DNA from 3 places in the Enterobacter cloacae complex sp. 394F7 genome. Region 2 is predicted to be linked to each of the others. Evidence: riboswitches for the same ligand, from Rfam matches in the RefSeq annotation. Region 2 holds a riboswitch; each other region holds the start of a gene.
What was found. Region 2 has a riboswitch for thiamine pyrophosphate ahead of thiC (phosphomethylpyrimidine synthase ThiC). Riboswitches for the same ligand answer to the same signal wherever they lie in the genome.

Region 1: it holds a riboswitch for thiamine pyrophosphate, as region 2 does, so the genes downstream of both, thiM (hydroxyethylthiazole kinase) here and thiC (phosphomethylpyrimidine synthase ThiC) in region 2, are expected to answer to the same signal.
Region 3: it holds a riboswitch for thiamine pyrophosphate, as region 2 does, so the genes downstream of both, thiB (thiamine ABC transporter substrate binding subunit) here and thiC (phosphomethylpyrimidine synthase ThiC) in region 2, are expected to answer to the same signal.

Annotation. Positions count from the first base shown of each region.
Region 1 is NZ_JBXWCS010000005.1:260,746-271,056, reverse strand. Features, by position in the region: gene AC2FAK_RS10170 (PfkB family carbohydrate kinase) at 1-946, shown strand, start outside; gene AC2FAK_RS10165 (GntR family transcriptional regulator) at 920-1,666, opposite strand; gene thiD (bifunctional hydroxymethylpyrimidine kinase/phosphomethylpyrimidine kinase) at 1,709-2,509, opposite strand; gene thiM (hydroxyethylthiazole kinase) at 2,506-3,276, opposite strand; TPP riboswitch at 3,313-3,409, opposite strand; gene AC2FAK_RS10150 (DUF4225 domain-containing protein) at 4,024-4,830, shown strand; gene AC2FAK_RS10145 (hypothetical protein) at 4,827-5,141, opposite strand; gene AC2FAK_RS10140 (hypothetical protein) at 5,605-6,081, shown strand; gene AC2FAK_RS10135 (hypothetical protein) at 6,133-6,573, opposite strand; gene AC2FAK_RS10130 (hypothetical protein) at 6,601-7,035, opposite strand; gene AC2FAK_RS10125 (glycoside hydrolase family 32 protein) at 7,532-8,965, opposite strand; gene AC2FAK_RS10120 (MFS transporter) at 8,982-10,223, opposite strand.
Region 2 is NZ_JBXWCS010000022.1:2,653-12,963, forward strand. Features, by position in the region: gene purD (phosphoribosylamine--glycine ligase) at 1-686, shown strand, start outside; gene AC2FAK_RS21920 (DUF1481 domain-containing protein) at 734-1,426, opposite strand; gene hupA (nucleoid-associated protein HU-alpha) at 1,438-1,710, opposite strand; gene AC2FAK_RS21930 (YjaG family protein) at 1,897-2,487, opposite strand; gene nfi (deoxyribonuclease V) at 2,532-3,200, opposite strand; gene hemE (uroporphyrinogen decarboxylase) at 3,210-4,274, opposite strand; gene nudC (NAD(+) diphosphatase) at 4,315-5,088, opposite strand; gene AC2FAK_RS21950 (Rsd/AlgQ family anti-sigma factor) at 5,184-5,681, shown strand; TPP riboswitch at 5,736-5,845, shown strand; gene thiC (phosphomethylpyrimidine synthase ThiC) at 5,925-7,820, shown strand; gene thiE (thiamine phosphate synthase) at 7,820-8,455, shown strand; gene AC2FAK_RS21965 (HesA/MoeB/ThiF family protein) at 8,448-9,203, shown strand; gene thiS (sulfur carrier protein ThiS) at 9,187-9,387, shown strand; gene thiG (thiazole synthase) at 9,389-10,159, shown strand; gene thiH (2-iminoacetate synthase ThiH) at 10,156-10,311, shown strand, end outside.
Region 3 is NZ_JBXWCS010000001.1:362,058-372,368, forward strand. Features, by position in the region: gene araB (ribulokinase) at 1-38, opposite strand, end outside; gene araC (arabinose operon transcriptional regulator AraC) at 375-1,220, shown strand; gene AC2FAK_RS01805 (DedA family protein) at 1,349-2,116, shown strand; gene thiQ (thiamine ABC transporter ATP-binding protein ThiQ) at 2,106-2,807, opposite strand; gene thiP (thiamine/thiamine pyrophosphate ABC transporter permease ThiP) at 2,791-4,401, opposite strand; gene thiB (thiamine ABC transporter substrate binding subunit) at 4,377-5,360, opposite strand; TPP riboswitch at 5,392-5,492, opposite strand; gene sgrR (HTH-type transcriptional regulator SgrR) at 5,529-7,184, opposite strand; gene sgrT (glucose uptake inhibitor SgrT) at 7,273-7,425, shown strand; gene AC2FAK_RS01835 (sugar efflux transporter) at 7,547-8,725, shown strand; gene AC2FAK_RS01840 (Hok/Gef family protein) at 9,023-9,094, shown strand; gene leuD (3-isopropylmalate dehydratase small subunit) at 9,186-9,791, opposite strand; gene leuC (3-isopropylmalate dehydratase large subunit) at 9,802-10,311, opposite strand, start outside.

The DNA.
Region 1 (10,311 bases), on a different contig from region 2:
GTTAGCCCAGCGTCTTGAAACATTACAGGCCACACGCCCGGTCACGGTGCTGGGCGCGGCGGTCATCGACGTGATCGCCGACGCGTACGCCCTGCCCTGGCGCGGATGCGATATCGAGCTGAAACAACAAGGGGTGAATATCGGCGGCTGTGCGCTGAATATTGCCATCGCCCTGAAGCGGCTCGGCATTGCGGCGCAAAACGCCCTGCCCGTTGGCCACGGCGTATGGGCGGAGATCATCCGTAACGCCATGGCTAGGCAGGATCTGCACAGCGCCGTGGAGGCCGAAGCGGGCGATAACGGCTGGTGTCTGGCGCTGGTAGAGCCTGACGGCGAACGCACCTTTATGTCGTTTAGCGGCGTGGAGAACCAGTGGCAGCCGCACTGGCTGGATGGGCTGAACGTCCCACCGGGTAGCCTGGTGTATCTGTCCGGCTATCAGCTGGCATCGCCATCGGGCGAACTGCTTACACGCTGGCTGGAGTCGCTGGAAAACGTCACCGCGTTTATCGATTTTGGCCCCCGCATTGCTGATATTCCCGACGCGCTGATGGCGCGGATCATGGCTCTGAAACCTATCGTGTCGCTCAATCGTCAGGAGGCGCAGATTGCCGCGGAGCGCGCTGGCATGGACGTTGATACTTTAGGCGTGCAGTGGCAGCACCGTTATGGCGCCGCGCTGATTATTCGTCACGACAAAGATGGCGCAGCCTGGTATGAAGGCGACGCATCGGGTTATGTTCCTGCGTTTCCCGCCACCGTCGTCGACACCATTGGCGCAGGCGACAGCCATGCGGGCGGTACGCTTGCCGGTCTGGCGGCAGGATGGCGTCTGGCGGATGCCGTGACGCTGGGAAATGCCGTGGCGGCCTGGGTGGTCAGCCACCGCGGCGGGGATTGCGCGCCGACGCGCGAGGCCTTACTCCTCGCACACAAAGACGTATAGGTCGCTGCGACAGTAGCTGATGCTGTACTCAATCGGCCGGTGCTGCTGGTCAAGCGCAACCTGCTTGATCACCAGTACCGGTATTTTGTCATCCATACTGATATGCGCCTGAAACTCGCTGTCCGGCATCCGGGCGCTGACCCGGGAGCGGGTGCGTTGCGGAAAGATATTCTGGCTACGGAAGTAGTCGTACAGCGAGATGCCAATTGCGTCCGGGTCATGAATTAACTCAACCGGAACCCAGGACTCCTCAATCGACACCGCGTCATCGTCAACGTAACGAATGCGCTTAAGCAAGAATACCTCGCTGTCCGGGGGTACCGACAGCTGGCTGGCGACCTCTTCCGGACACTTCACCACCCGTTTATTCACCCATAGCGTGTTAGGTTTTTTACCGCGCAGCACCACCTGCTGGGAAAACCCGCGCGCTTCCTTGAGCGAATATTCAAAGATGTTGTTGATCTGTGTCCCGTAACCCCGGGCGCGCGTTACCACGCCCTCTTCTTCCAGCGCCTGCATCGCTTTGCGCACGGTAATGCGCGACACCCCGGTTAACTGGCTCAGATCGCGCTCGCCGGGCAGAATATTCCCGTGCTCCAGCACTCCGCTGCGTACCGCGTTTTTTACCGTTTCGGCAAATTTCAGATACAGCGGCATGTTGTCGGGCGCGGCGATCCGTTCATTCAGTTGAGCGATTAACCGGGTATGCGCTTGTTCCATCTCTGTTTTCTCAGGCCTGGTGTTTCCTGCCAGTATACTGGCTTACCACCATGCATGAAAATGATGAACCGGCCCAATACCGTGACCCACTTCCAGAGTATCGGCTTTTGCCAGCGCGGCGGAGAGCCACGTTTTGGCCTCGCGTACCGTATCGCCCCAGCTGTTGTGCCGTGGACGCAGCGCCGCCAGCGCGGCAGAGAGCGTGCACCCCGTACCGTGGGTATTTTTGGTGTGCACACGCGGGGCCGTGAAACGCAGTTCACCGTCACGGGTAAAGAGCCAGTCCGGGCTTTCATCGTCATCAAGATGGCCGCCTTTCATTAGCACCGCGCCACACCCCATCGCCAGCAGGGCGTTCCCCTGCTCTTTCATCTCACGTTCGTTCTGCGCGTGCGGCGCGTCTAACAGTGCGGCCGCTTCCGGCAGATTTGGCGTAATCAGCGCCACCTGCGGCAGCAGTTTCTTGCGCAATGTCTCAACAGCAGAGGCAGAGAGCAGCGGGTCGCCGCTTTTAGCCAGCATCACCGTATCCAGCACCACATTTTGCACCTGATAACGTTGCAGCCGCTCGGCCACCGCTTCGACGATATCCGTTTCTGCCAGCATCCCGATTTTGGTGGTGTCGATGCGCACATCGCTGAATACCGTGTCCAGCTGTGCACCGACAAAATCAGGTTCGATACGGTAGACCGACTGCACGCCACGGGTGTTTTGCGCCACCAGGGCGGTGATCACCGAGCAGCCGTAAGCGCCAAGAGCGGAGAACGTTTTCAGGTCGGCCTGGATACCGGCACCGCCGCTTGGATCGGTACCGGCAATCGTCAGAGCATTAATTCGTTTCATGCCTGTGCCTCCAGGTTGTGCAGCGCATCAAGGAACGCGCTGGCAAAGCTGCCCGGCCCGTGAGACTGCGCAACGGCGATCGTTCCGGCACGCTTCATCCATCCGCAGGCAGCGGCAACATTATCCAGCCGATCGCCCGGCAGCGAGCAGCTCGCCGCCACCACCGCCGAGAGCGCACACCCGGTGCCCACCACGCGGGTCATTAACGGATCGCCGCCCGCAACCTTTCGGGTGCGCTGGCCGTCGGTAACGTAATCCACCTCCCCCGTCACTGCCACAATGGCATTGGACTGGCGAGCCAGCGCCTGTGCGGCGGGCAGCGCGGCAGCGGCGGTGTCGGTGGTATCGACACCGCGTCCCCCTGCGCTCATCCCCGCAAGGGCGAGAATTTCCGACGCATTGCCGCGAATGGCGGCTGGTTTCAGTGCAAGGATCTGATGACAAAAGCGGGTACGGAACGCCAGAGCGCCCGCGGCAACCGGATCAAGCGTCCAGGGCTTGCCTGCCGCCACCGCGCTCTCAATAGCCCGACGCATCGACTGGGCGCGGGGCGTGGTGAGGGTACCGACGTTAATCAGCAGCGCATCGGCCATCCCGGCAAACTGCTCGGCCTCTTCGGCTTCAATCACCATTGCCGGAGAAGCACCAAGCGCCAGCAGAACGTTGGCCGTAAAGGTTTGCACGACATCATTGGTCATACAGTGCGTGAGCGGCGAACGGGTTCGGAAGTGATGTAAAACGTGTAAATCGAGCAGGTCAGGCTGCATGGGTTCGCTCCTGCCTTGCGTGAAGAAGCGATGACCAGAGGAGGCATCTGACTTCCCTACGCTGGCATTATCCAGATCAGGTAATACGGGTATTTCTCAGCCTTCACAAAGAAGGGCACCCCGAGTCAAATAAATAAAAATCAAAAGCTTGCGATTAACGTCCCGTTAATCCCTGTTCTGGATCATGCCAGCGGAAAGCCAAAGACTCAACCCTAAAAAATGCTCTGTGTCCCAGCTTGTATCACAAGCTGTATCCCACATCCAAACGACAAAAAGGCCGGATTGCTCGAGCCTCTTTTAGTTGTGATCTTTCGCTGTTTTCGAAACCGATCTGACGTGTGACGGTCTCAGCCAAATTTAAAGAGGCCAGGGATATGCTCGCTCTTCACATTGCAGCCCACAGCCCACGCAAGAACCTTCGCTATCACGTTCTGAAACGTGGGGGAAGCCTGCCAATACTCAAAAAAATATTAGAACCTTACCTGCCAGTAAGCTTGTTCTCTTCAATCCTTTCGACTGCAGTTTATAAGGTATAGAAAATGAAGAGTACGTTACTCGCTCGCAGTCCTGCCCGTACTCCAGGACGTTTGAAACGTCGGAGAATAAAAGTAGAGAATTGCGGCATGGAGTCTCAAAGTTTGATCATGTGTTCTTTCCGCTAAAATAAGACGTTGGGAATGTATTTCCTTTTGTCTTCGACCTTATTGCACGTAAAATGACCAGACACATTTTGGGAAGGAGTCTTTAATGGATATCGCGCTGCTCAACAGAGGCTGGAACAGAACATGGTCAGATACCATGGTGAATCTGGAAGCCCGGAAACTCGTCGAAACAGCAAACCGGTTGTCAGCATTCTATTTGCAAGATGGTCTAACACGTATCAAGTTTGTCGAAGAGATAAAACAGGTCGTAGAAAAGGAGTTCGAGGCAGCACGGCGAGCTAAAACAGACGAAGAATGCATTATATGCATCAAAAATCTGCGTGCCGAAACGGATAATCTGCACGAACAAGAACGCCTGTTAAAAACCAGAGCCGCACAACTTTATGCACAGGTCGAGTTTGTTCGGGAAAATAATAAAATCGTCGGATATATGATTTCGGCTGTGAATATCGTTATATCAGGGATGGTTTTCTATGGTGGGATGATCATGATCTCGACGATGAACCCTATTGGAGTCCTCGCTGGTGCAATCTTAGTTGCTGATGGCACTAACGGTATAACTAAAGAAGTGAATAAATTTTTATCTCAAGGGGAATCTAACTCTGAAGGTGTGGTCGCTGACAAAGTGATTAATATTGCTCAGTTTATGGGGTTTAAGGCTGAATCTGGTCTGGCTTTGTATAACACTCTGACATTAAGCGCAAACATCTACAGCATTTTTGGATTAGCGCGAAAAGCAGGTGCCTGGCGATTGTTCCGTTGGCTTCCCCACGATTACTATCGTAAAGTCAACATAATGAGTCGCCCCAAGTTAACTATGAAAATAGTAGGCTACGGTATCAAGGCTAAAGTTATTTTTGACCTGCTTTCCACCGAAGCACCGAATCATTAACCTCTGTATTTTCTCCAGAACCGCCAGGATTTGTAAGAAAGGACTGGCGGTTGAACAAAAACAGCAATCAACATTGCTATAGATAAACCGATCCCTGTGGATATGATGTATTGTATTTCATTTGAAATAATTACCCAGAGAAACATTGCCATGAAAGCGGAAAAGATCCAAATAACTATCCTGAATCGATTTGCCAGATCCTGAATCGCTTCTCCCAACGTACCACCATAGCTTTCAACATTGTTTTTTATCTTCTGCAAATCCGATGGTGTAAAACCAGAACGTAACAAAGCTTCATCAGTAACTTTCATATTGTATCGTCCTTTATCTTTCAAAGATGTTTCCCCAACCCCAGATTGTACAAGCAATCATACTGATGAACGTTATAGCAATCCAGCCGAAACTTTTCGCAGACTCTATCCCCTTTCTTATCGTCTGGGTGGTACCAGGGCGTTTCAACCATTTAAGGTTAACGATCACATAATGTTTATACAATTTATCAGATTTTAGACAATACAAGCCTTAATGCCCGTTAGTGAACCACTCAGGACTCCCAATCAGCCCCCATCAATCACAGAAGAAACTGAGGATATCCACACCGGCGGGAACAATCCGCAGCCGATCCAAGTTCCGCAGACACTGAAGGACAGCATCGATAAGAACCAGATGCCCGCAAAAGCCAAACCGCGACAAGCCAGCATAACGGCGGACACTTACCGGCAGTTATTCGCCTAACTGCCGCACACCGTCGCAGGTAACGCGCTTCGGTTTATTATGGTAACTGGCCGTCGTAAAAACGAAGTTGTTGAAATGGTGCGACAGGAGATACGGCGCGATGTATGGTTCATTTCTGGAAACCGTTCAAAGAATAGCAGCGTTCGCGACGTGCTGGGGCTTTCGCCTACAGACGCAGGCAAATGCTGGCCTGTCGGCGGAACAACTTTAAACGACGTTTTAGCGCGGCTGGGCGTGATGGCTGGTTACACCGACGAGCAGACCGGCGAACCGGTAGAAGTGACATGCGCCGTTCACAATTTGCGCCGTTCCTGGGCTAACATTCTGCGCATTGAGGTTAGACGCGATCAGGAAAAAACCGATCTAATGCTGGCGCACACATCACAGAACTATGATCAGACGTCAAAGACCTACCAGAAAATTGCGGAAATCCACACCGCAAACGTTGCGGATGGGTGGCGGCGCTGGAATAGCTACTGGCGACAAGCTATTGAACAGTCAGCGGCGAACCATTAATGGATAAAGCCCGCTTCATTCGGGCGTAAATTTTATAACTTATTGGAGTATTTATGGCTGTTCATCCGTTTCTTCGGATATGACCTCCACAATTTCCCCGCACTCCCCGCACACCACGTGAAGTTGGCTATCTTCTTCGGATTCGTATATTTCACTCTTTAAGCTGTGACAGTTAGGACATTTTATTTCATTATCAAACCCAATAAATTTAAGGAATAGGTTTTGAATTAATGAAACAGCAGTGCAAGTAAGTAAAAGACAAATCTTTGCATCAGGTAAATTTTTATTTGAAGAATGCACTGTTTCTGCAGATAGATCCCACGCAGATTCAACAGTTGAACGGCAATATTTCCTTAAGCCAGAATTATGCTTTCCTGCCGCATATAACCCAATGACTATTCTGCAGATATTCTTAAAATCAGCAGCTTTAATGTTATCTTTCTTTAAAATATCCTCATGAGTTTTATAAAGATGGGCAGCGAGTTCAACCATACTCTCTCTACATGTTAACCCAATACTTTAAATGTCTTCAGGGGCACTTATATCATTCAGAGCAACAGCAGAGGCATTAAGCCTACGACTGATTGAGCATAGCATATCGATATCTAAGGGCAATTCATCAATAACATGTTTGAACTCACTATGATGTCTTGCCTGTAGTCTCTGCGTTATACCTAAATGAAAAGAGTATGCTTCGTCAGCAGAAAAGAAATATTCACCCTGAGTATAAAGATTTAAAGGGACGAGTTCTCCCTCAGCAACCCACCAGTTACCATCATTTTTTGTTCTAACATTCCAAATATTTACTTCGTACCCTAAATCGTTAAACGTCTTTTCAACCTGCATATTTTTTATATTTTCAAGATTCTGAGATCTTAAGTATTCAGTAATTCTTTTCTCGGCATCAATAGTGAAAACGCATGATAATATATAACTAAAATCATCATTATACATACTACTACAACACATAATTCAATGACACATATTACCATACTATACGCCCGACAGCGGTATGCCCTTATGCACTCTTCACCAAATTAAAATCAACTATTCCATATAGGTAAATCTTATTTATTTTGAAAACATGATTAGCAACCAATTGAGTCTGTACGCAATTGCAGGACGCGAATGGTGAATGTAACGTGAAGCCAGCTAAACAGAACAGCAGCGTTAAACAACTTATCAATGAAACTGATTACGTTATGAACCAGCCAATCTCGAATGCTGCAGAACATCTTCTCTCAAAAGGCTGGAAACCAAACGACGGTACATAGAACAAAGGTGGCTATTATCTTCAATTGGTTGAAGAGAATGAGAAATTCATGAACACTCAACTCTCTAAAGATTAAAAAGAATCATCATTAATGACTCTGTATTTAAGTCGCCCCATCAAGATGGGGCAATACCTTAAATTAAACTGACCTGATGCCCGTCGTCGCCAGGTCAATGTTTACTCCAGTTGCCAGGCCCCACCATGGATAAGTGACGCTCGCCCCATCCAGGCAAACAGCGCCAGATCACGGCAATCTTCATCAGGATAAATTCGGCTGCTTAAACACGCGTCGCCTTCATTGACAAAAACTTCCACGGATGAACTGTCGAAGAACAGACGCAGATTAAGCGTATTATCCAGGTTCAGCGCGACGCTTCGTGTCCCGCACAGGCCATACTGCGGATAGTTTCGCTCAAGAACCAGACGCTGCATTTGAGCATCCACGTAGACGCGCAGCCCCTCTCCCAGACTCATGCCGTACTGCTCGGCACTGCTATTGGCACAATCCCACTGCAGAATAACCTCCATCGCGTCGCAGCGTTCCACCAGAGCCATCTGCTGATGAGTCAACGTGCTGACCGGCCAGGGGAACCACGCTCGCCGCAGGCCTTCGACCTCTCTGGCTGGCCGCATTTGCAGACGGTGATCCGCGCCAAGCGTCAGTTCGCGCGGTAAAGAGAGCATCCCTGCCCAGCCGTCCTCCTGTTCCGGCTGGGAGGATTCCCACATGTCCAGCCAGCCGATAACGATGCGGCGACCATCAGGCGTGAGGAAACTTTGTGGCGCATAGAAATCATGCCCGCGATCCATCTCCACAAACTCACCTTCCCGCACAAAAGGCTGCCCGGGCTGCCATTCGCCCAACAGATAGCCGCTCTGGAAAAGATTACGGTTTTTGAATCCTTCAGCGGCCATCCCCTGAGGCGAAAACATCAGCACGCGTTTGCCATTGAGCATGAAAAAGTCCGGGCATTCCCACATGTAGCCCATCTTTTTTTCAGCCACTGCCAGCACGCCCATATCCTGCCACTCACGCAGATCGGCAGAACGATAAACGCGCACCTGGCCCGTCTCACCGTCCCGTGCACCGACAACCATGTACCAGCTCTCCCCTTCACGCCACACTTTCGGGTCGCGGAAGTGATGCAGACCTGGCGGGGTATCAACGATCATTCCCTGCCGGACAAAATGAATGCCGTCACGGCTGGTCGCCAGACATTGCACCTGGTAGAGATTCGCCTCGTCATCAGGATCGCCGTGGAATTTATGTCCGGTGTAAATCAGCGCCAGCGTATCGCCATCCACCACCGCCGATCCGGAAAAACAGCCATCCTTGTCTTCAGGCCCTTCTGGCGCCAGCGCAACGGGGAGATGCTCCCAGTGAACTAAATCCTTGCTGCGCGCATGGCCCCAGTGCATAGGCCCCCACTGGGTGGAGTACGGATGATGCTGGTAAAAAGCGTGATACCAGCCGTCAAACCAGATCAGGCCATTTGGGTCGTTCATCCAGCCAGCGCGTGCAGCGAGGTGGTAACGTGGATACCAGCGCAGGTTGAGCCCTTCGCGTCTGGACTGAAGTTCCTGCTCTGCTTTAGTAATTGAATACGTCATTTTTCTACTCTTTCGATCAGATGGTGGAAGGTTGCGGCATGAGCGGGTCAGAAGAGGATTTACCCGAGCGCAACAGGAAGATGGAGATAAACGTGGTGCTGAAAACTAACAGCCCCATAATGAGATAGGACTGGGCGAAGCCGTATTTCTCATAGCTGTAACCCGCCAGCGGCGACAGGACCGAGGCGATCACTGAGCTGGTACAGGCAAAGCCCACCAGATAGAGGGTGGAAGAGAGCCGTTTATCAAAATGTAAGCTGTTGTATTTAAAAATTGAGACCAGCAAAACGGGCAGTTCGACCGCGTGCAATAGCTTGGTAATGGAGATCAGTACCGGCCCCTCAACCAGCCCCGAAGCCACCATACGCATCGCCATCACCATTCCCGCAAAAATCAGGCCATTCTTTGCGCCAAGGCGATTCACCAGCCATGGCGCGCAGAACATGCCCGCCGCCTCAAGGAAAACCTGGAAGGAGTTGAGATAGCCATACATGGCGTTTCCTTCCTGTAACGTCGGGAACTGGGAGGAGAAATAGACCGGGAACTGCTGGTCGTAAACGCCATAAATACAGGTGCCGATAACAAAAAATACCAGCGCCCAGAACCGCGGCAGCGTCAGCAGACGCAATGCATCTTCCAGCGTGACTTTACCGCCTGACACCGCTTCCTGCATGGCGTGCGGGGCGGAAGAGACCCTGAGACGCGCCAGCAAAACAAAAAACAGCAGTCCTGCAGAGCTTGCGACAGCGAAGTTCAGCTTCGGATTAATGTTAAACAGAAGTCCCGCGAAAAAGGTTGCCACCGCCCAGCCAAGCGATCCCCACATCCTCGCCTTGCCGAACTCAAACTGGCTCTGGCGGGCGACACGCTCGGTATAGGACTCCAGTACCCCTATCCCACCGTTAAACGTCAGGCCGATATAAATCCCGCCGAAAATACTGCCGAGTAAGACGTTAATCTGCAGCAGATAACCAAACAGCAAAAAGGCCGGACCAGAAAGAATGAGCAGGCTGGTCAGAAACCAGAGCAGGTTCTTGCGCAGACCAAGTTTGTCCTGAATGAATCCATAGCAGATTTGAGCGAAAAGCGCGGAGACAGAAAGCACGGCATAGATAATGCCGGTGTCGCCCGCTTTTAAGCCCACCTCCTGGTGGAGCCAGATGGAAAGCAAAGAGCCGGAAGAAGACCAGGTGACAAAAAAGAAAAACAGTAATGCGCTCAATAAAGGGTAGCTGTGAGAGTGATGCGTTTTCATCATGACATTCTCATGTTGGAGTAATGACAAAATGGTAACGTTAACATTGAGCGCTATTCATGCGGTTTGGATCAGATTCATGATGTTAATC
Region 2 (10,311 bases):
GCGAACACGTTCTGCCGATGGCCACCAGCCAGGACCATAAGCGCGTGGGCAATGCGGATACCGGGCCGAATACCGGCGGTATGGGCGCTTACTCCCCTGCCCCTGTGGTGACGGATGAAGTGCATCAGCGCACCATGGACCGTATCATCTGGCCAACCGTAAAAGGAATGGCCGCCGAGGGTAACACTTACACCGGTTTCCTCTATGCGGGCCTGATGATTGACAAGCAGGGCAATCCGAAGGTGATCGAATTTAACTGCCGCTTCGGCGATCCAGAAACTCAGCCAATCATGCTGCGCATGAAATCTGACCTGGTGGAGCTGTGCCTGGCCGCATGCGACGGCAAGCTGGATGAGAAAACCTCAGAGTGGGACGAACGCGCGTCTCTGGGCGTGGTGATTGCTGCGGGCGGTTATCCTGGCCACTACAACACCGGAGATGAGATCCATGGCCTGCCGCTGGAAGAAACCGAAGGTGCCAAGGTGTTCCACGCCGGAACGAAACTGGCTGACGACGATCGCGTACTGACCAACGGTGGCCGCGTGCTGTGTGCCACCGCGCTGGGTCATACTGTTGCCGAAGCGCAGAAGCGCGCCTATGCCCTGATGGCGGATATCCACTGGAACGGTAGCTTTAGCCGTCAGGATATCGGCTATCGTGCGATTGCACGTGAGCAGGGGGAGTAATCCCCCCCTCATCCTAACCCTCTCCCTGAAGGGAGAGGGGATTTACGTCAAAAACTCTTTTCTGTCGGCTGCCAGGTGCAGAAATCTTCGTTCGCCACCAGCAACAGCTGAGAGCCTTCAGGCGCTTCAAGCCACGCCACACTCACTTCCATCGATGAATGACGCTGACGGCGCTGTATATGTTCGGTTGCCCAGGATTCAAGATCAGGTTTGACTGTCTGCCCTTCGCAGGTAGTGACCGTACCATCGGTATGCCAGCGCCCCTGGCGCAGCACCACGCGTCCCTGACGCAGCGCATCGCTGGTCTGGCGGATTTGTCCGGCACGATAACGATAGAGAGCAACCTGATCGCTGGAGAGTTGCTGTTTTTGACCGTTGACTTCACGCTGCATAAAGCTCAGCTCGCCGTGGTCATCAAACCGCACTTTTACATGTTCGGGGGTTTTGCCGTAGATATTGAGTTCGATGAATGACAGGTCGTCTCCCTGCCAGCGATACTCTGCGGTCGATGTATTGCCGTTATGCCACGGGCTAAAAGCGGAAAGCAGATGCACTTCACCGCCAGAATCTTTACGCCAGATCCTCACCGCTCCCTGGTTGTCAGCGTAACCGCTGGCGGTAAACGGTGGTAAAGAGGTGTCATGGCTACAGGCGGAAAGCAGTAACACGCCCGCCAGCGCAAGCGCGCCACGCCAGAATGACAAAAGGGGCGTTGCCGCCCCTTCGTTAAAACTGTTCACTGCCACGCGTCTTACTTAACTGCGTCTTTCAGTGCTTTACCAGAAACAAATGCCGGCACGTTAGCTGCGGCGATTTTGATTTCTTTACCGGTCTGCGGGTTGCGGCCAGTACGCTCAGCGCGGTGGTTCACTTTGAAGGTACCGAAACCAACCAGTTGTACAGCATCGCCTTCTTTCAGAGACTCAGTAATAGCAGCCAGGGTAGATTCCAGAGCAGCTTTAGCCTGCACTTTAGACAGATCAGCCTTGTCCGCAATTACATCAATCAGTTGAGTCTTGTTCATAAGTTATCCTTTCAATGTGTTTATCGCTTGCTAAGCATCGAGTGCGACGAAAATGCCAAAATAGCACTCTCCTGCATACACGCACCGATAGCCACTTTTTTTCGCCCCCCAAATGTAGACCAGACGGGGGGCAGAAGGGAAGAGTCGAGGTGCGACAAAACAGGCGTTAAATCACGTTTTGTTGTCTCATTGGTTAAAAATTATACCAATATTACTCTCGCCGGCCTCACGCAAGTCCGCACGCAGCCCTTTTATCAGCTCAATATCGCGTTCTTCACACTCTGCCAGCAGGCGGAAAATCTCCCACTGAATATCCCATTCCTGTTCAACAGCAGGGTTAGCCCGCAGCTCTTCGTCGGTCATTTCACGGCCTGCCTGGGTCATTTCGAGCATTGCTACGGTCGTAATGGATGCCTTACTGACTTCAATAGCGTGCTCCAGCGTTTCACCGCTCAGACGAGAGTGAATCAGTTCGCTTAACGCTACGCAGGCATCAATTGCCGGATAGACACCGTACAGATCAAAATCATCCGCCACCGGAATAGCCTCTTCGAGCTTTTCCAGCTGAGAGTCGAAGTTCACCTTTGCGTCTTTGACCGTCAGCGTTTCCCAGATGAGATCGAGGATCCGGCGATAAATATGGCCATCACCAAACTCCGTCTGCTTGCAGAACGCGGCGTAGTTCGGATACATGCGCTCGCACAGGCAAGCCATAAAGGTGACGTGCTGCCAGCTTTCCAGCTTCTCAAGGCGCAGGTGAATCGGGTTTTGTAGCATGATGAGATCTCGAATCGAAAATTAGCCGCAGTTTACCTGATTCATCACTGAATTTCCTGCCAACGAACAAAAGCCGGACGAGCAGAGGCCACCGCATCTGCCCAGCGCGTGGGCTCAGGTAAACGGTAACCCTTCATACAACGCTGCACCCAGGCCAGGGCGCTGTCCATGCTCACACGGTGCCCGGTTGCGATAAACAGCGGGTTACAGCGCGCTTTACTGCGCCAGACCCATGCCAGCTGCTCACCCTTATCGATAAGCGGCGCCAGCGCGCCCGGCTCGGCGGAGAGCGGCTCAAATGCACCGCACAGGCGTTTTTTGGCCACACCGATGGTGGGTACATCCACCAGCAGACCAAAGTGGCTGGCAACGCCTAAGCGACGCGGATGAGAGATACCGTGTCCATCAACAAACAGCAGATCGGGTTTTTGTGAGAGTTGCTCCCACGCTGCGAGCAGCGCGGGGTATTCACGGAAGGAGAGAAAGCCCGGTATGTACGGCATGGTGGTGGCGATACGCGCCACTTTGTACTCCACCAGCTCAAGTGAGGGATACTTCAGCAGCACCATCGCCGCCCGCGTCACTTCACCGCCCTGCTCAAACCCGACATCCGCACCGCCTATATACTGCGGGGGATCCTTATCCAGACGATCCTCGCGGATCACGGATGAAGCCAGTTCTATCTGTTGAGCGCGTAATGACGCGAGATCCATAACCACTCCTTATTTGTGATATTGCGCAGAAAGTCGGTGCACCGCCTCCACAAACGCGCCAGCGTGCTCTGGCGGAACGTCCTGATGGATACCGTGCCCGAGGTTAAACACGTGCCCTTCCCCCTGGCCAAAGCCAGCCAGAATAGACGCCACCTCTTCTTCAATACGGGCAGGCTGCGCGTAGAGCATGGACGGATCCATATTGCCCTGCAGCGCCACTTTGTCACCCACACGACGGCGCGCGTCGGCGATATCGGTGGTCCAGTCGAGACCCAGCGCATCGCAGCCGGTCGCCGCCATGGCTTCCAGCCACTGACCGCCGCCTTTGGTGAACAGCGTGACCGGCACACGGCGGCCTTCATTTTCACGCAGCAGGCCATCAACGATTTTGTGCATGTAGTAGAGCGAAAATTGCTGATAATCGCGCCCGGTCAGCACGCCGCCCCAGGTATCGAAAATCATCACCGACTGCGCACCCGCTTTGATCTGCGCGTTCAGATAGAGGGTGACGCTTTTCGCCAGCTTATCGAGTAGCGCATGCAGGGCCAGCGGCTCTGCATACATCATCTTTTTGATCACGGTAAAGGCTTTACTGCTGCCGCCTTCAACCATATAGGTCGCCAGCGTCCACGGACTGCCGGAGAAGCCAATCAGCGGGACTTCGCCTTTCAGTTCACGACGAATGGTGCGCACGGCATTCATCACATAGCCCAGCTCCTGTTCAGGATCGGGAACGGGCAGCTTATCAACATCCGCTTTGCTTTTGATTGGGGAAGTGAAACGCGGGCCTTCGCCGGTTTCGAAATAGAGCCCAAGGCCCATCGCATCCGGAATGGTCAGAATGTCCGAAAAGAGAATGGCGGCATCCAGCGGGAAGCGGCGCAGCGGCTGGAGCGTGACTTCACACGCCAGCTCGGCATTTTTGCACAGCGACATAAAATCGCCCGCCTGCGCACGCGTGGCTTTGTATTCTGGCAAATAGCGTCCCGCCTGGCGCATCATCCACACCGGGGTGACATCAACGGGCTGGCGCAGCAGCGCACGCAGATAACGATCGTTTTTCAGTTCGGTCATTTTTGCAGTTCCTTAAGCGTCATGGCCTCAGTGTAACATGTCACTCAGCATCAGCCCGACACATTGCTACGGTATCTTCTATCAGCCGACGGGCGACGGTGCCTGGCGGTGGCAGCAGCGGCAAATCGTCATAACGATACCAGTTCGCCTCCAGCAACTCTTTCTGGTCGATGACAATCTCGCCGCTGTCATAATCGGCCATAAAGGCCGTCATCAGCGACTGCGGGAACGGCCACGGCTGGGAGGTAACATAGCGCAGGTTTTTAACCTTAATCCCGCTCTCTTCCATCACTTCACGCGCCACCGCCTGTTCCAGCGTTTCGCCCACCTCGACGAACCCGGCCAGCACGGTATGAATGCCGTTGCGGTGGCGGGTGTGCTGCGCCAGCAGGATGGAATCGTCACGACGGATAGCGACGATAATGCACGGCGCAATTTGCGGGTAGTAACGCTCACGGCAGTGGCTGCAGAGCATCGCCCACTCGGTTTTACTGGGGTGCATGGTGTGACCACAGTAGCCGCAGTACTTATGCGAACGGTAAAACTCAGCCAGCTGCACGCCCCGGCCCGCCAGCTGGAACAAACCCACATCCTGATCCAGCACCTGACGAACCGATCCCATGTCATTGCGGCGTGGCTGTTGGATCAACCACACGGGTTCACCCTGCCATTCCCCGATCTTCAGCGCGGGCAGGCCGACAAGATCGAATTTTTCTGCTGCGCCATAGGGTATTTCCCCGGCAGGCAACCATAATTTTTGTTCGTGACTGACGATCCACCAACCCAGATCTGATTTTTCAATAATACGATCCATATCTATTGCACTACCTTCGCTTCACTGACATGTTGTTAGCATTGTGGTTACATTTTGGATAAGCAGATTCAATTCTCAACCTTGCGGAGTCAACCATGTTAAACCAGCTAGAGAGCCTGACTGAGCGCGTTAGAGGAAGTAACAAACTGGTGGATCGCTGGCTACATGTGCGCAAGCATCTACTCGTGGCTTATTACAATCTGGTCGGTATTAAGCCTGGCAAAGAATCGTTTATGCGGTTGAATGAAAAAGCGCTGGATGATTTTTGTCAGAGCCTGGTCGACTATCTGTCCGACGGCCATTTCAATATTTATGAACGCATTATCCGCGAAATGGAAGGGACTACACCGTATTTAGCGGCCAGCAAACTCTATCCGCTGCTGGAAGCTAACACCCAGCAGATCATGGATTACTACGATTCCACGCTTGAGAACGCTATCGATCACGATAACTATCTTGAGTTTCAGCAGGCGCTTTCCGACCTCGGCGAAGCGCTGGAAGAGCGATTCACGCTGGAAGATAAGCTGATCGCCCTCGCCCTGGATCACGGCCTGGATGTGAGCCACGAAGATAACGTCGCGCGACCTGCTTGAGTTCTTAATCGTTAACGAGTAATTTACAACCATTCGCCCCTCTGCGGAGGGGGATTTTTCTTGTCGGAGTGCCCAGTGTGCAAGCACGGGCTGAGACCGTTAATTCGGGATCCGCGGAACCTGATCAGGCTAATACCTGCGAAGGGAACAAGAGTCACACTGCTGTTGTATCGCCCCCAGGGCGATCCTCTCTTGCTTCATCCGTCGTCTGACAAGCCATGTCCTTCACTTTTGGAATGAGCTATGTCTACAACAAAACTGACCCGCCGCGAACAGCGCGCACAAGCCCAACACTTCATCGACACTCTGGAAGGCACCGCTTTCCCGAACTCAAAACGCATTTACATCACCGGTTCACAGGCGGATATTCGCGTGCCAATGCGTGAAATCCAGCTTAGCCCGACCCTTATCGGTGGCAGCAAAGCGCACCCGCAGTATGAAGATAACGAAGCCGTTCCGGTGTATGACACTTCCGGTCCGTACGGCGATCCTGCGGTTGCCATTAACGTTCAGCAGGGGCTGGCGAAATTGCGCCAGCCGTGGATTGACGCGCGTAACGACTGCGAAGAGCTCTCTGACCGCAGCTCGGCGTACACCAAAGCGCGTCTGGCGGACGATGGTCTTGATGAGCTGCGCTTCACCGGGTTGCTGACGCCGAAACGCGCGAAAGCAGGTAAATGCGTTACCCAGCTGCACTATGCCCGCCAGGGCATCGTCACGCCGGAGATGGAGTTTATCGCCATTCGTGAAAACATGGGCCGCGAGCGTATCCGCAGCGAGGTGTTACGCCACCAGCATCCGGGAGAAGGCTTCGGGGCACGTCTGCCGGAAAACATCACGCCGGAGTTTGTGCGTGATGAAGTGGCCGCTGGCCGCGCGATTATCCCTGCCAACATCAATCACCCGGAATCTGAACCAATGATCATTGGCCGCAACTTCCTGGTGAAGGTCAACGCCAATATCGGCAACTCAGCCGTGACCTCCTCCATTGAAGAAGAGGTGGAAAAACTGGTCTGGTCGACACGCTGGGGCGCGGACACGGTGATGGATCTCTCCACCGGGCGCTACATCCACGAAACCCGCGAGTGGATCCTGCGCAATAGCCCGGTGCCTATCGGAACGGTGCCCGTTTATCAGGCACTGGAGAAGGTGAACGGTATTGCCGAAGACCTTACCTGGGAAGCCTTCCGCGACACGCTGCTGGAGCAGGCCGAGCAGGGAGTCGACTACTTCACCATTCATGCGGGCGTGCTGCTGCGCTACGTGCCGATGACGGCGAAGCGTCTGACCGGTATTGTCTCGCGCGGCGGCTCTATCATGGCCAAATGGTGCCTGTCGCACCATAAAGAAAACTTCCTCTACGAACACTTCCGCGAGATCTGTGAAATCTGTGCCGCGTACGATGTCTCCCTGTCGCTGGGCGACGGCCTGCGTCCGGGCTCCATTCGTGATGCCAACGACGAAGCGCAGTTTGCCGAACTGCATACCCTGGGTGAGCTGACCAAAATCGCCTGGGAGTATGACGTGCAGGTGATGATTGAAGGCCCGGGACACGTGCCAATGCAGATGATCCGCCGCAACATGACCGAAGAGCTGGAGCACTGCCACGAAGCGCCGTTCTATACCCTGGGGCCGTTGACCACGGATATCGCTCCGGGCTATGACCACTTCACCTCCGGGATTGGTGCGGCGATGATCGGCTGGTTCGGCTGCGCCATGCTCTGCTATGTGACGCCGAAAGAGCACCTCGGCCTGCCCAACAAAGAAGATGTGAAGCAGGGGCTGATCACCTACAAAATCGCCGCTCACGCCGCGGATCTGGCCAAAGGCCACCCTGGCGCGCAAATCCGCGACAACGCCATGTCGAAGGCGCGCTTTGAATTCCGCTGGGAAGACCAGTTCAACCTGGCGCTCGATCCTTTCACTGCCCGCGCGTATCACGATGAAACTCTGCCGCAGGAGTCGGGTAAAGTGGCGCACTTCTGCTCCATGTGCGGGCCAAAATTCTGCTCGATGAAAATCAGCCAGGAAGTGCGTGACTACGCCGCCGCGCAAACCATTGAAGTGGGTATGGCGGATATGTCAGAAACCTTCCGCGCGAAGGGCGGCGAAATCTACCTCAAAAAAGAGGAGGCGTAATGTATCAGCCTGATTTCCCTTCCGTTCCCTTCCGTTTAGGGCTCTATCCTGTGGTGGACAGCGTGGCGTGGATCGAACGCCTGCTGGCGTGCGGCGTTCGCACAATCCAGTTGCGCATCAAGGATAAACGTGATGACGAGGTGGAGGCCGATGTGGTCGCCGCCATCGCGCTGGGGCGTCGCTACGACGCGCGCCTGTTTATCAACGACTACTGGCGACTGGCCGTTAAGCACCAGGCGTACGGTGTGCATCTGGGTCAGGAGGATCTGGAAACAACGGACCTGAGCGCTATCCGGGACGCTGGATTAAGACTGGGGGTGTCAACACACGACGACATGGAGATCGACGTGGCGCTGGCGGCTCGCCCTTCGTACATCGCACTTGGCCATGTTTTTCCGACGCAGACCAAACAGATGCCCTCTGCCCCACAGGGGCTGACGCAGCTGGCGGCGCACGTTAAACGCCTTGCCGATTACCCTACCGTCGCGATCGGAGGGATCAGCCTGGAACGCGCTCCTGCCGTGCTGGATACCGGTGTCGGCAGTATCGCTGTCGTCAGCGCCATTACCCAGGCGGCAGACTGGCAGGCCGCCACCGCACAGCTGTTAAAGCTGGCAGGAGCAGGCGATGAATGATCGTGATTTTATGCGCTACAGCCGCCAGATCCTGCTGGAGGATATCGCCATTGACGGGCAGCAAAAGCTGCTCGCCAGCCGGGTCCTGATTGTTGGTCTGGGCGGATTAGGCGCTCCTGCCGCGCTCTATCTGGCAGGCGCGGGCGTGGGCACGCTGGTTCTGGCCGATGATGACGAGGTACATATCAGTAACCTGCAGCGACAAATCCTCTTCACCACGGAGGATGTTAACCAGCCCAAAGCGCAAATCACCCGCAAAAGGCTGAAGCAGTTGAACCCGGACATCACGCTCATCGCGCACCAGGAGCGGCTCCACGGCGACACTCTGCAGCGCGAAGTCGCCCTTGCTGATGCGGTGCTGGACTGCACCGACAATATGGCGACCCGCCAGGCCATAAACGCCGCCTGCGTGGCACAGAATACGCCACTTATCACCGCCAGCGCGGTCGGTTTCGGCGGGCAGATGATGGTATTGACCCCGCCCTGGGCGCAGGGCTGTTATCGCTGCCTGTGGCCGGATGATGCCGAGCCGGAGCGCAACTGCCGCACCGCGGGCATACTGGGCCCGGTGGTGGGCGTGATGGGGACCCTGCAGGCGCTGGAAGCCATTAAATTGCTCAGCGGTATGGAAACAGAGCGCAATACGCTGCGGCTGTTTGATGCCCGCTCCAGCGGCTGGCGTCACCTGGCACTGCACCGCGCCAGCCACTGTCCGGTGTGCGGAGGCCGCAATGCGCATTCTGTTTAATGATGAGCCGATGAAATTCGATGACGGTCTCACCGTTGCCGCGCTGCTCGAGAAGCTGCGCCAGCTCAAGCCTGGAACGGCGCTGGCGCTTAATCAACAGATCCTGCCGCGTGAGCAGTGGGAACATCAGCAGGTGAGCGAAGGCGACCAGATCCTGCTGTTTCAGGTTATCGCCGGGGGCTGAGATGTTACGTATTGCTGATAAAGTCTTTGATTCACATCTGTTTACCGGGACCGGAAAATTCGCCTCGCCGCAGCTGATGGTGGATGCCATCCGTGAAAGCGGCAGCCAGCTGGTGACGCTGGCGCTCAAGCGCGTCGATCTGCGCCATCACAGCGACGCCATTCTGGCACCGTTGCTGGATGCTGGCGTTACCCTGCTGCCCAACACCTCCGGTGCGAAAACGGCTGAAGAAGCGATTTTTGCGGCTCAGTTGGCCCGTGAAGCGCTGGGTACCCACTGGCTGAAACTGGAAATACATCCGGATGCGCGCTGGCTGTTGCCCGACCCCATCGAAACGTTAAAAGCGGCCGAAAAGCTGGTGCAGCAAGGCTTTACCGTTCTGCCCTACTGCGGGGCCGATCCCGTGCTGTGTAAACGGCTGGAAGAGGTCGGCTGCGCTGCCGTCATGCCGCTGGGCGCCCCAATTGGTTCTAATCAGGGACTGGAGACCCGCGCCATGCTGGAGATCATCATTGAGCAAGCCACCGTGCCGGTGGTGGTGGATGCAGGCATTGGCGTGCCCAGCCATGCCGCCCAGGCGCTGGAGATGGGAGCAAGTGCCGTGCTGGTGAACACAGCCATTGCGGTCGCCGACGACCCCATCAGGATGGCTCGTGCGTTCCGCATGGCCGTGGAGGCCGGCTTGCTGGCACGAGAGTCTGGCCCGGGAACGCGCAGTTTTCAGGCACAGGCCACCAGCCCGTTGACCGGCTTTCTGGAGGCGCTCTCATGACCACCTTTACCGACCGCTGGCGGCAGCTTAACTGGGACGATATTGCCCTGCGTATCAACAGTAAAACGCAGGCTGATGTGGAGCGCGCCTTACAAGCCCGTCACCTGTCCCGCGACGATATGATGGCCCTGCTCTCTCCGGCGGCGAGCACC
Region 3 (10,311 bases), on a different contig from region 2:
GAGTCGCTGCCAAAATCGAGGCCAATCGCAATTGCCATGGTGTTGCTCCATCAGAAAACAGGTATGAGAGAACATTAGAGACTGGGGGCGAAAATCGTCAGGCAGGATCCGCTAATCTTATGGACTAAATTGCTGTTGAGATGGAAAGTGTGACGCCGTGCAAATATTCAATGTGGACATTTCTGCCGCACTTATAGACACTTTTGTTACTGCTTATCTGCCCACTCTGGCGGAGAAATCAGGGGGAAAGGCTGAAACATGGCGGACGTAAAAGAGACGTGATGCTTTTTGGATCTCGTCGCAGGCCATTTTTATACGGCTTTTAACGATATGGACAATTGGTTTCCTTCAGTACCGTTGGGAGAACTGAATCTATGGCCGAAACGCAAAACGATCCCTTACTGCCGGGTTATTCGTTTAACGCCCACCTGGTGGCGGGGCTGACCCCTATCGAGGCTGAGGGATATCTCGATTTTTACGTTGACCGTCCGCTTGGGATGAAAGGGTACATTCTGAACCTGACCGTGCGTGGGGAAGGGATAATCAAAAACAACGATCAGCAGTTCGTCTGTCGTCCCGGCGATATGCTGCTGTTTCCACCTGGCGAGATCCACCATTACGGGCGTCATCCGGATGCCAAAGAGTGGTATCACCAGTGGGTCTACTTCCGCCCCCGCGCCTACTGGCAGGAGTGGCTTTCGTGGCCAGCCATTTTTGCGCACACCGGTTTTTACCGCCCGGACGACGCTCATCTGGCCCAGTTCCGCGAGCTGTTTGCCCAGATCATAGAGGCAGGGCAGGCCGGTGGGCGCTACGCTGAGCTGCTGGCGATTAATTTGCTTGAACAGGTGTTACTGCGCCGGATGGAGGCGATTAACGCGTCGCTTAATCCGCCGCTGGATAACCGTGTGCGTGATGCCTGCCAGTACATCAGCGACCACCTGGCCGACAGCCAGTTTGATATCGCCAGCGTGGCCCAGCATGTCTGCCTGTCGCCGTCGCGGCTGTCGCATCTGTTCCGGCAGCAGTTGGGTGTCAGCGTGCTGAGCTGGCGCGAAGATCAGCGCATCAGCCAGGCGAAACTGCTGCTCAGCACCACCCGGATGCCCATTGCCACCGTCGGGCGCAATGTGGGCTTTGAAGATCAGCTCTATTTTTCCCGCGTATTTAAAAAATGCACTGGCGCCAGCCCCAGTGAATTCCGGGCGGGATGTGAATAAACGGTAAAAAAAGATAAACAAGCAGGTGAACAACGGAAGCAACCTGTAAACTATTCAGACAATTGTTGTCTTGACGCGGTGCAGGGCGCTAAGCAGAATCCCTGATTCGTTTTCTGACCGGAATAGTTATGCAGGCATTGCTGGAACATTTTATTACCCAGTCGGTTATGTATTCGCTTATCGCCGTTGCGCTGGTGGCGTTTCTGGAATCGCTGGCGCTGGTTGGGCTGATCCTGCCTGGTACGGTGATGATGGCGGCGTTGGGCGCGTTGATTGGCAGCGGTGAGGTCAATTTCTGGCAGGCATGGCTGGCCGGTATGATCGGCTGCTTACTGGGCGACTGGATCTCCTTCTGGCTGGGCTGGCGTTTCAAGAAACCGCTGCACCGCTGGTCATTCATGAAGAAGAACAAAGCGTTGCTGGATAAAACCGAGCATGCACTGCATCAGCACAGCATGTTTACGATCCTCGTCGGACGCTTTGTCGGGCCAACGCGTCCGCTGGTGCCGATGGTCGCCGGGATGCTGGAGCTGCCCGTCGCAAAATTCGTTTTGCCGAACATTATCGGCTGCGTCTTCTGGCCGCCGTTCTACTTCCTGCCGGGGATCCTGGCGGGGGCGGCAATTGATATTCCTGACGATGTGCAGAGCGGTGGCTTTAAATGGTTATTGCTGGCAACAGCGCTGCTGTTATGGCTCGCTGCATGGTTGTGCTGGCGGCTATGGCGCAGCGCGAAAGCGAATGTCGATCATCTGACGCGCTATCTGCCTCGTTCGCGCTTGCTGTGGCTGGCGCCGCTGACGCTGGGCGTTGCCGTCGTGGCGCTGATCGCGCTGATTCGCCATCCGCTGATGCCGGTGTACGGTGAGATCCTGTTGAAGGTGGTCAGCCGTTAAGGATCCCCAGCAGGTGCGACGCGCTTGCTTTGCCACTCATCAACACTTCGGTTTCACCCTCCCACACGATCCGACCCTCCGCGATCACCACCGATCGCGGGGCGATGCGTGCGGCATCTTCAATACTGTGTGACACCATCAGCATCGTCAGTTGCTGACGCTGGCAGACCTCCTGTACCAGGGCGAGCATCTCCTGGCGCAGCGCGGGATCGAGTGCAGAGAAGGGCTCATCCAGCAGCAGTATCGGCTGCTCGCGAACCAGACAGCGAGCCAGCGCCACGCGCTGACGTTGTCCGCCAGAGAGCTCTCCGGGGAGTCGGTCAATAAACGTGGTAATGCCCATCTGCCCGGCAATATGCTCCAGCTTCTGGCGCTGTGCGTCGTTCAGTTTCAGCCCCGGATCCATACCCAGCGCGATGTTTTGCCGCACCGTCAGATGGGTGAACAGGTTATTTTCCTGGAACAGCATCGAGACCGGACGCCTGGCGGGCGGGGTGTAGGTATGGTCGTTGTTTTCAATCATTATCGACCCGCTTGCCGGTTGCAGAAAACCGGCAATCAGATTGAGTAAGGTACTTTTCCCTGCCCCGCTTGGGCCAAGCACGGCAATCATCTCACCCGGGCGTACCGACAGGCTGAACCGCATAGGCAGGTGTTGGTAGAGCCAGGTGACATCAGTCAGTTTTAACATTGCGCCCCGGAAGTTTTTCGATAACGGTAAATAAGGCAAAGCACAGCAACAGCAGCAACAGCGCCGTGACGGCCCCCTCCTGGCTGCGATAGGAGCCGATCTGCTGATACAACCAGTATGGCAGCGTGCGGAAATCTTCATTGCCGAAGAGCGCCACCACACCAAAATCTCCAATGGAGAGCACACAAGCGAAGGCCAGCGCCTGAGCAAGCGGGCGTTTCAGCGCTCGCAGTTCAACCACCTTTAACCGGCGCCAGCCCTGTATACCAAGCGACTGACACAGCAAAGCGTAACGGCTATTGACGTCGCGCATGGGGTTTTCCAGCACCTTCAGCGCATAGGGAATGGCCATCAGGGCGTTGGTAAAAATCACAATTCCGTCGGCGCTTTCCGGCAGACCAACCGTACTGTTGAACAATAAAAAGAAGCCGGTTGCCAGGACGATGCCCGGCATTGCGAGGATTAACATCCCCGTCAGCTCCAGCGCTTGTCCGGCTTTGCGCGCCTGGCGCGCATATAGTTCGCGACTGCTCCACAGCAGCATCATGGTCAGCATGACGCACAATAGCCCGGCAGCCAGTGCGATGCGCAAGGATGTCCAGGTCGCCTGCCAGAGGACGGGCTGTTGCAACACGGAGACGAGGTTAAGGTTAATGCCATCGACGATGACGGCCATCAGCGGCGGCAGCAGCAGCAGCAGGGCCAGTACGATCAACATCACATCCGCGATTCGGCTGTGCAGGCTGTCCTGAGGATCGCGCCAGCCTGTAATCTGATGACTGCCCGGTGGAATGGCTTTGCTCAGACGCTGACTCAGCAGGACCAGCACAAGACAGCACAGCATCTGTACCAGAGCCAGAAGCGCAGCGCGGCCGGGGTCGTAGTCGTAACTCAGCGCCTGGTAAATCGCCAGTTCGATGGTGGTCGCCTGTGGTCCACCACCAAGAGAAAGCACGGTGGCGAAACTGGCAAAACAGAGCATGAAGATCAGCGCCGCAACCGGAGGGATTTGACGGCGCAGCCACGGCCATTCGACAAAGCGGAAGAATGACCAGCCGCGCATACCCAGCTGTGCCGCAAGCTGACGCTGCTCGCCGGGGATAGCCTCCAGCGCCTGTAAAAAAAGCCGGGTCGCCATGGGCATGTTGAAAAAGATGTGCGCCAGCAGAATACCTTTGAGTCCGTAAGGGGAGAAGGTCCACTCCAGACCAAGCAGGTTAAAGAGGGCGGCCAGCCAGCCCTGACGACCATACACGCTCAGGATCCCAAATACCGCCACCAGGACGGGCAGGATCAGCGTCATGGCGCACAGTCTCAACAGCGCCTCCCTGCCGGGGAAGCGTCTGCGGTAGAGCGCCCGCGCGAGAAAAATGGCCGGGATCACCGACAGCAGGGCAGAGAGAAACGCCTGCCAGAAAGAGAACCGGATGACGTGCCAGAGATAGCTGTCGTGCCAGAGAGAGCTCAGATCACTCTCCGGCGCGTTAAACCACAATGCCAGAAAAGCACCCAGACTGACCGCCACCATCACTACAGCGGCGAGCAGTCCGGGAAATAACCAACCGGGAATTAGCGGCTGACGGCGCGTTGCCATTCACTTACCCATGCTGCTCGCTGCGCGGCGACCTGCTGCGGCGTAAACTCCAGCGAGGTTTGCGGTTTGGTCAGTTGCTCAAAGCCAGCAGGTAGCGTCACGTTGGTCACCGGATACATCCAGTTACCCGTTGGGATCGCATTCTGGAACGCCGGGGAGACCATGAATTTCAGGAACTTCTCGGCCAGTTCCGGCTGCTTGCTGGCGGCAGTGCGGGCAGCCACTTCCACCTGCAGATAATGACCTTCAGCGAAATCAGCGGCGGCGTAATTGTCTTTCTTCTCGGCGATAATGTGATAAGCCGGGGAGGTGGTGTAGCTCAGCACCAGGTCGCTCTCCCCTTTCAGGAACAGGCCATAGGCTTCGCTCCAGCCTTTGGTGACGGTCACGGTTTTGGCGGCCAGCTTCTGCCACGCTTCCGGCGTTTTATCACCGTATACCTTCTGCATCCACAGCAGCAGGCCCAGACCTGGCGTGCTGGTGCGCGGATCTTCATAAATCACGCGCCATTTCTGGTCGCTTTCCACCAGCTCCTTCAGGCTTTTCGGCGGGTTCTTCAGCTTGTTTTTGTCATAAACAAACGCAAAATATCCGTAATCGAACGGCACAAAGGTGTCGTTTTTCCAGCCGCCCGGCACGTTAACCGCATCTGTCGCTACGCCGCTTTTGGCGAAAAGTTTCGTTTGCGAGGCCGCATCCAGCAGGTTGTTATCCAGGCCGAGTACCACGTCGGCCTTGCTGTTTTTACCTTCCATACGCAGACGGTTAAGCAGCGAGACGCCATCTTCCAGCGCCACGAATTTCAGTTCGCAGTTGCAGTCGGCTTCAAAGGCTTTTTTGACGACCGGGCCTGGGCCCCAGTCGGCTGAAAAGGAGTCGTAGGTGTAGACCGTCAGGACGGGTTTTGCGAAAGCAGGTAGCGCAAACAGCGCCAGCAGGGGAAGCACTTTTTTTAACACTTTGCACCTCAAGGTTGAGTGGCAAAGGATTTTGAGCGACAGCCTCAAATCCCTTCGCCGGCGTTATCCGGATCAGGTTCGACGGGTATTATCTCAGCGCACATCAGTGATGCAGCACCCCGTTGAGAACGGCGGTATTGTAATGATTTGGCGAATATTACGAAAGTGTTATGGCTCCGGTGGCGCAAACCAGGCGGATTTAAAATCAAACCAGCCCAGCGTATTCATCCGTAACCCCCGCATACTGCGCTGGCCCTGGATCATCAGCCAGTGGTGGATCAGCGGCACGATCGCCTGTTCGGCCAGCAGCGCCTGACACCAGGTGGCCAGGTTCATCTCGCCCGCACGCCATTGCGCCGCATCCTGCTGCCAGTCCCGATCGATACAGTGCTGGATCAGCGGGACTTCATACAGGTGTGAGAAGAGCGAGAAATCGAGCGGCAGGGTGAAGTTGGCGCTGTTCAGCCAGATATCGCTGGTCAGTTCCCCCTGGTGCCATTCGTCATAGTCCACTTCCCTGATGTCCAGCCGGACGCCTTCTGCGGCCAGCAGTCTGGTCATGATCCTGGCGATAAAACGGTGTTCCACGTGCTCGCGGTAGTAGGTCAGGGTGACAGACTCCAGCCCTGCTGGTTTGTCACAGTGGGCCGGCCGGGCATGATGCCAGCGAGGAAGCAACCCGTACGCCGGGAACCAGTACGTCTGATACTGTTCTTCCGCATGGTAAATCAGATTGGAGGGAGATAAGACGTGGCTGATCCATTTGCGTACCGCCTGATTGGCCCCGCGGTGGGTGCGGCTGTCAAACAGCAGGTAGTAGCAGCCCTCCTCAAGGCGGCTTTCCACCGCCTTTTCGCCCGTTGTGGGGCCTTCAAGCGTCAGCCCGGCGCTGAGCTCTTCATTGAGATCCGGTAATACCCAGACGTTCACTTCGTCGATCAGCGCCCGGTAGCCAAAATAGTCATCAAACGCGCGAATTTTCAGCTGGTTATTGGTGTTACGCGACACGGCATAGGGCCCGGTGCCAATGGGCTGGCTGGCAAAATTGTGCAGCGATTCCCACTCTCCTGGCAAAATCATTGATGGGACATACCCCAGCAGCCAGGGGAGCCATTTATCCGGCTGAGACAGTTCTATATCCAGCGTCCAGGCGGTGGGGGAGTGAACGCGCGAAATATGCGAAAAAAGCGGAAGCTTGCGGGCACGTTCCAGTGAGGCGATGACATCGCGCATTTCCAGCTCGCGGCCGTGGTGAAAGTGGATGCCGGGACGTAAGAAGAAGCGCCAGTGACGTGGGGAGAGTTGCTGCCAGTGGTGCGCAATATCAGCTTCCAGTTCCCCGTTTTCCTCATTTATTCGCGTCAGGCCGCTGAATATTTGTCGCGCCATATGGGTTTCTGAGCGGCGCAAGGCCGTGCCGGGGAGCAGATTCTTCATCGGGCGATAGTAGAGCACCCGCAGAATGTGGCGGCCCTGACGAAAACTCCGCCCAAGATGGGAGACCAGCATCTGACGTACCGCGGCTTTATCGCCTACCAGTTGCACCAGCTGATCGATTCTGTCCTGTTCCAGCAGGTCTTCCGCTCGCTGTTGCTGCAAGGCCAGCCCGGTATAGAGAAAGGTCAGGCGTGAGCGTTTGCCGCGTCCCGCTTCGGCTTCCCAGTTTAACCAGCCCTGTTGCTGCATGGTGTTAAGCAGCGTGCGCATATGACGTCGGGAGCAGTTAAGGAGTTCAGCCAGTTCGTTAAGCGTGGTCTCCTGCGATTGCCCTTCGCAGCACTGCCAGAGGCGGATGAATTGTTGTTGCAGACGACCAGAAGGCATAAAAGGGGAACTCCTGACAAAAAATCAGCAATTTATTAATCCCTATATTAAGCCAATAATGATTCCCGATGAAGTGAGGAGGTACATTATGAAGAGGTCTACCGCACGTCAGTTTTATCAGCAGTACTTTTCAGCGACAAAAGGAACGTCCTGGCTGGCCCGTCAGTGTGCTGAGCAACGGCTGAAAATGTTAGAAGAACTGATGCAGTGGGACGTTACGAAACCGACCTCTTCTCGCTAACTCGCCTCGATCATGTGTGACTGAGTATTGGTGCTTATCACCCGCCAGCAAAATGTTTTTTGCTGGCTTTTTTCGTTTATTCTTTCACCCAATTTCGATTCGCTTTCACAAGGACTTGCAGATGCTCTGGTTAATGACGATGGGGCGACGCCTGAACGGCGTGTATGCCGCTTTTATGCTGGTGGCCTTTATGATGGGCGTGGCGGGGGCGCTGCAGGCACCGACGCTGAGTCTTTTTCTCAGCCGGGAGGTGGGGGCGCAGCCGTTTTGGGTCGGCCTGTTTTATACCGTGAACGCCATCGCCGGGATCCTGGTGAGCCTGGGGCTGGCGAAACGATCCGACAGCCAGGGCGATCGCCGCAAGTTGATCCTCTTTTGTTGCGCCATGGCTGTGGGTAACGCGCTGCTGTTTGCCTTTAATCGTCACTACCTGACGCTGATCACCTGCGGCGTGCTGCTGGCCTCGCTGGCGAACACCGCCATGCCGCAGCTGTTCGCGCTGGCCCGGGAATATGCCGACAACTCGGCGCGGGAAGTGGTGATGTTTAGCTCGGTGATGCGTGCGCAGCTCTCTCTTGCATGGGTCATTGGTCCGCCGCTGGCCTTTATGCTGGCGTTGAATTACGGTTTTACCGCCATGTTTTCCATCGCTGCGGGGATTTTTGCCATTAGCCTGGCACTGATTGCCTTCGTGCTGCCGTCAGTGGCGCGTGTCGAACAGACAGCGGATAAACCCATTACTCAGGTGAGCGGCTGGCAGGATAAAAACGTCCGTATGCTGTTTATCGCCTCCACGCTGATGTGGACCTGCAACACCATGTATATCATCGATATGCCGCTGTGGATCAGCAGCGATCTGGGTCTGCCGGATAAGCTCGCGGGGATCTTAATGGGGACGGCCGCCGGGCTGGAAATTCCGGCGATGATTCTGGCGGGATACTACGTCAAACATCTCGGGAAACGCCGGATGATGCTGATAGCCGTAGCGGCCGGAGTGCTTTTCTACCTGGGGCTGATTTTCTTCCATTCACGAGAGGCGTTGCTGGCGCTGCAGCTGTTTAATGCTGTGTTTATCGGGATCGTGGCCGGGATAGGGATGCTCTGGTTCCAGGATTTAATGCCCGGGCGGGCGGGGTCGGCGACCACACTCTTCACCAACAGTATCTCTACGGGGGTAATTCTGGCGGGGGTGATTCAGGGGGCGTTGTCGCAAAGCTATGGACATGGGTCGGTGTACTGGATGATTGCACTAACGTCGATTGTCACGCTGATGCTGACCTGGCGCGTAAAAGACGTCTGATTCTGGAAGGCGCCTTCACGAAATGAAACGATTTTCTGACAGGGTTTAAGAAGACACATAGAGTGCGTGGCGGGTGCTTGAGGCTGTTTGCCTCAGGCTTTCGCAAGAGGCAAACAGTGGAGAGTCCCACATCAAAAAACTGATGGGGAGACAAACTTCACAACCAACATTGCGAGGTTAGTCTCTTCATTGCCGAAAAGCAATAAGGAGGCTGGAATGCCAAAACGTACTCTGCTGTTAGGTTTGTTTCTGATCTGTACAACGCTGTTGATCTTCACCTGGATGGTGCGTGATTGACTGTGTGAACTGCATTTCAGACAGGAGAAAACAGAGCTGGCAGCAGTGTTGGCTTACGAAGCAAAACGTTAGCGGTATGGGCGGGGAAAGTTCCCCGCCTCTCCAGAGTGGTTGAGCCTCAACGCACCCTTATCAATGGCCCGCATCGTGCGGGCCATTGCCTTTAGCCCATAAACGCAGGCTGTTTTTTCTCGTACGCGGAGATGGCGTCTTCATGCTGAAGCGTCAGGCCAATGCTGTCCAGACCGTTCAGCATGCAGTGGCGACGGAAGGCATCGATGCTGAAGCTGTAGGTTTTATCTCCGGCTTTCACCACTTCCGCTTCCAGATCCACTTCAAACGACATGCCCGGATTTGCCTTAACCAGCGCGAACATTTCATCCACTTGCTCGTCACTCAGCGTCACCGGCAGCAGCTGGTTGTTGAAGCTGTTGCCGTAGAAGATATCCGCGAAGCTCGGGGCGATCACCACTTTAAAACCGTAATCGGTCAGCGCCCATGGTGCGTGCTCACGTGAGGAGCCGCAGCCAAAGTTTTCCCGTGCCAGCAGAATGGAGGCGCCTTTATATTCCGGGAAATTCAGCACAAATTCCGGGTCAGGTACCTGGCCTTTATCATCCAGAAAACGCCAGTCGTTAAACAGATGAGCACCAAATCCGGTGCGGGTGACCTTCTGCAAAAATTGCTTCGGTATGATCGCATCAGTATCGACGTTAGCGGCGTCCAGAGGGACAACCCGGCCTGTATGTTGGGTAAATTTCTCTGCCATGATTGTCTCCTTATTTCAGGCTGCGAATATCGGCGAAATGGCCGGTAACTGCCGCAGCGGCGGCCATCGCCGGGCTGACCAGATGGGTGCGTCCACCGCGGCCCTGACGACCTTCAAAGTTACGGTTACTGGTGGAGGCACAACGTTCGCCCGGATTCAGGCGGTCATTGTTCATGGCCAGACACATGGAGCAGCCAGGCAAGCGCCACTCGAAGCCTGCTTCGATAAAGATCTTATCCAGGCCTTCGGCTTCCGCCTGCGCTTTTACCGGGCCGGAGCCTGGCACAACCAGCGCCTGCACGCCGGGTGCCACTTTACGGCCTTTGGCGATCTCCGCCGCAGCGCGTAAATCTTCGATACGCGAGTTGGTGCAGGAGCCAATAAAGACTTTGTCGATGGTCACATCGGTCAACGGCACACCGGGTTTGAGACCCATATACGCCAGCGCTTTTTCGGCACTGGCGCGTTCGACCGGATCGGTAAATGAGGCCGGATCGGGAATAGTGTCATTCACGGAAAT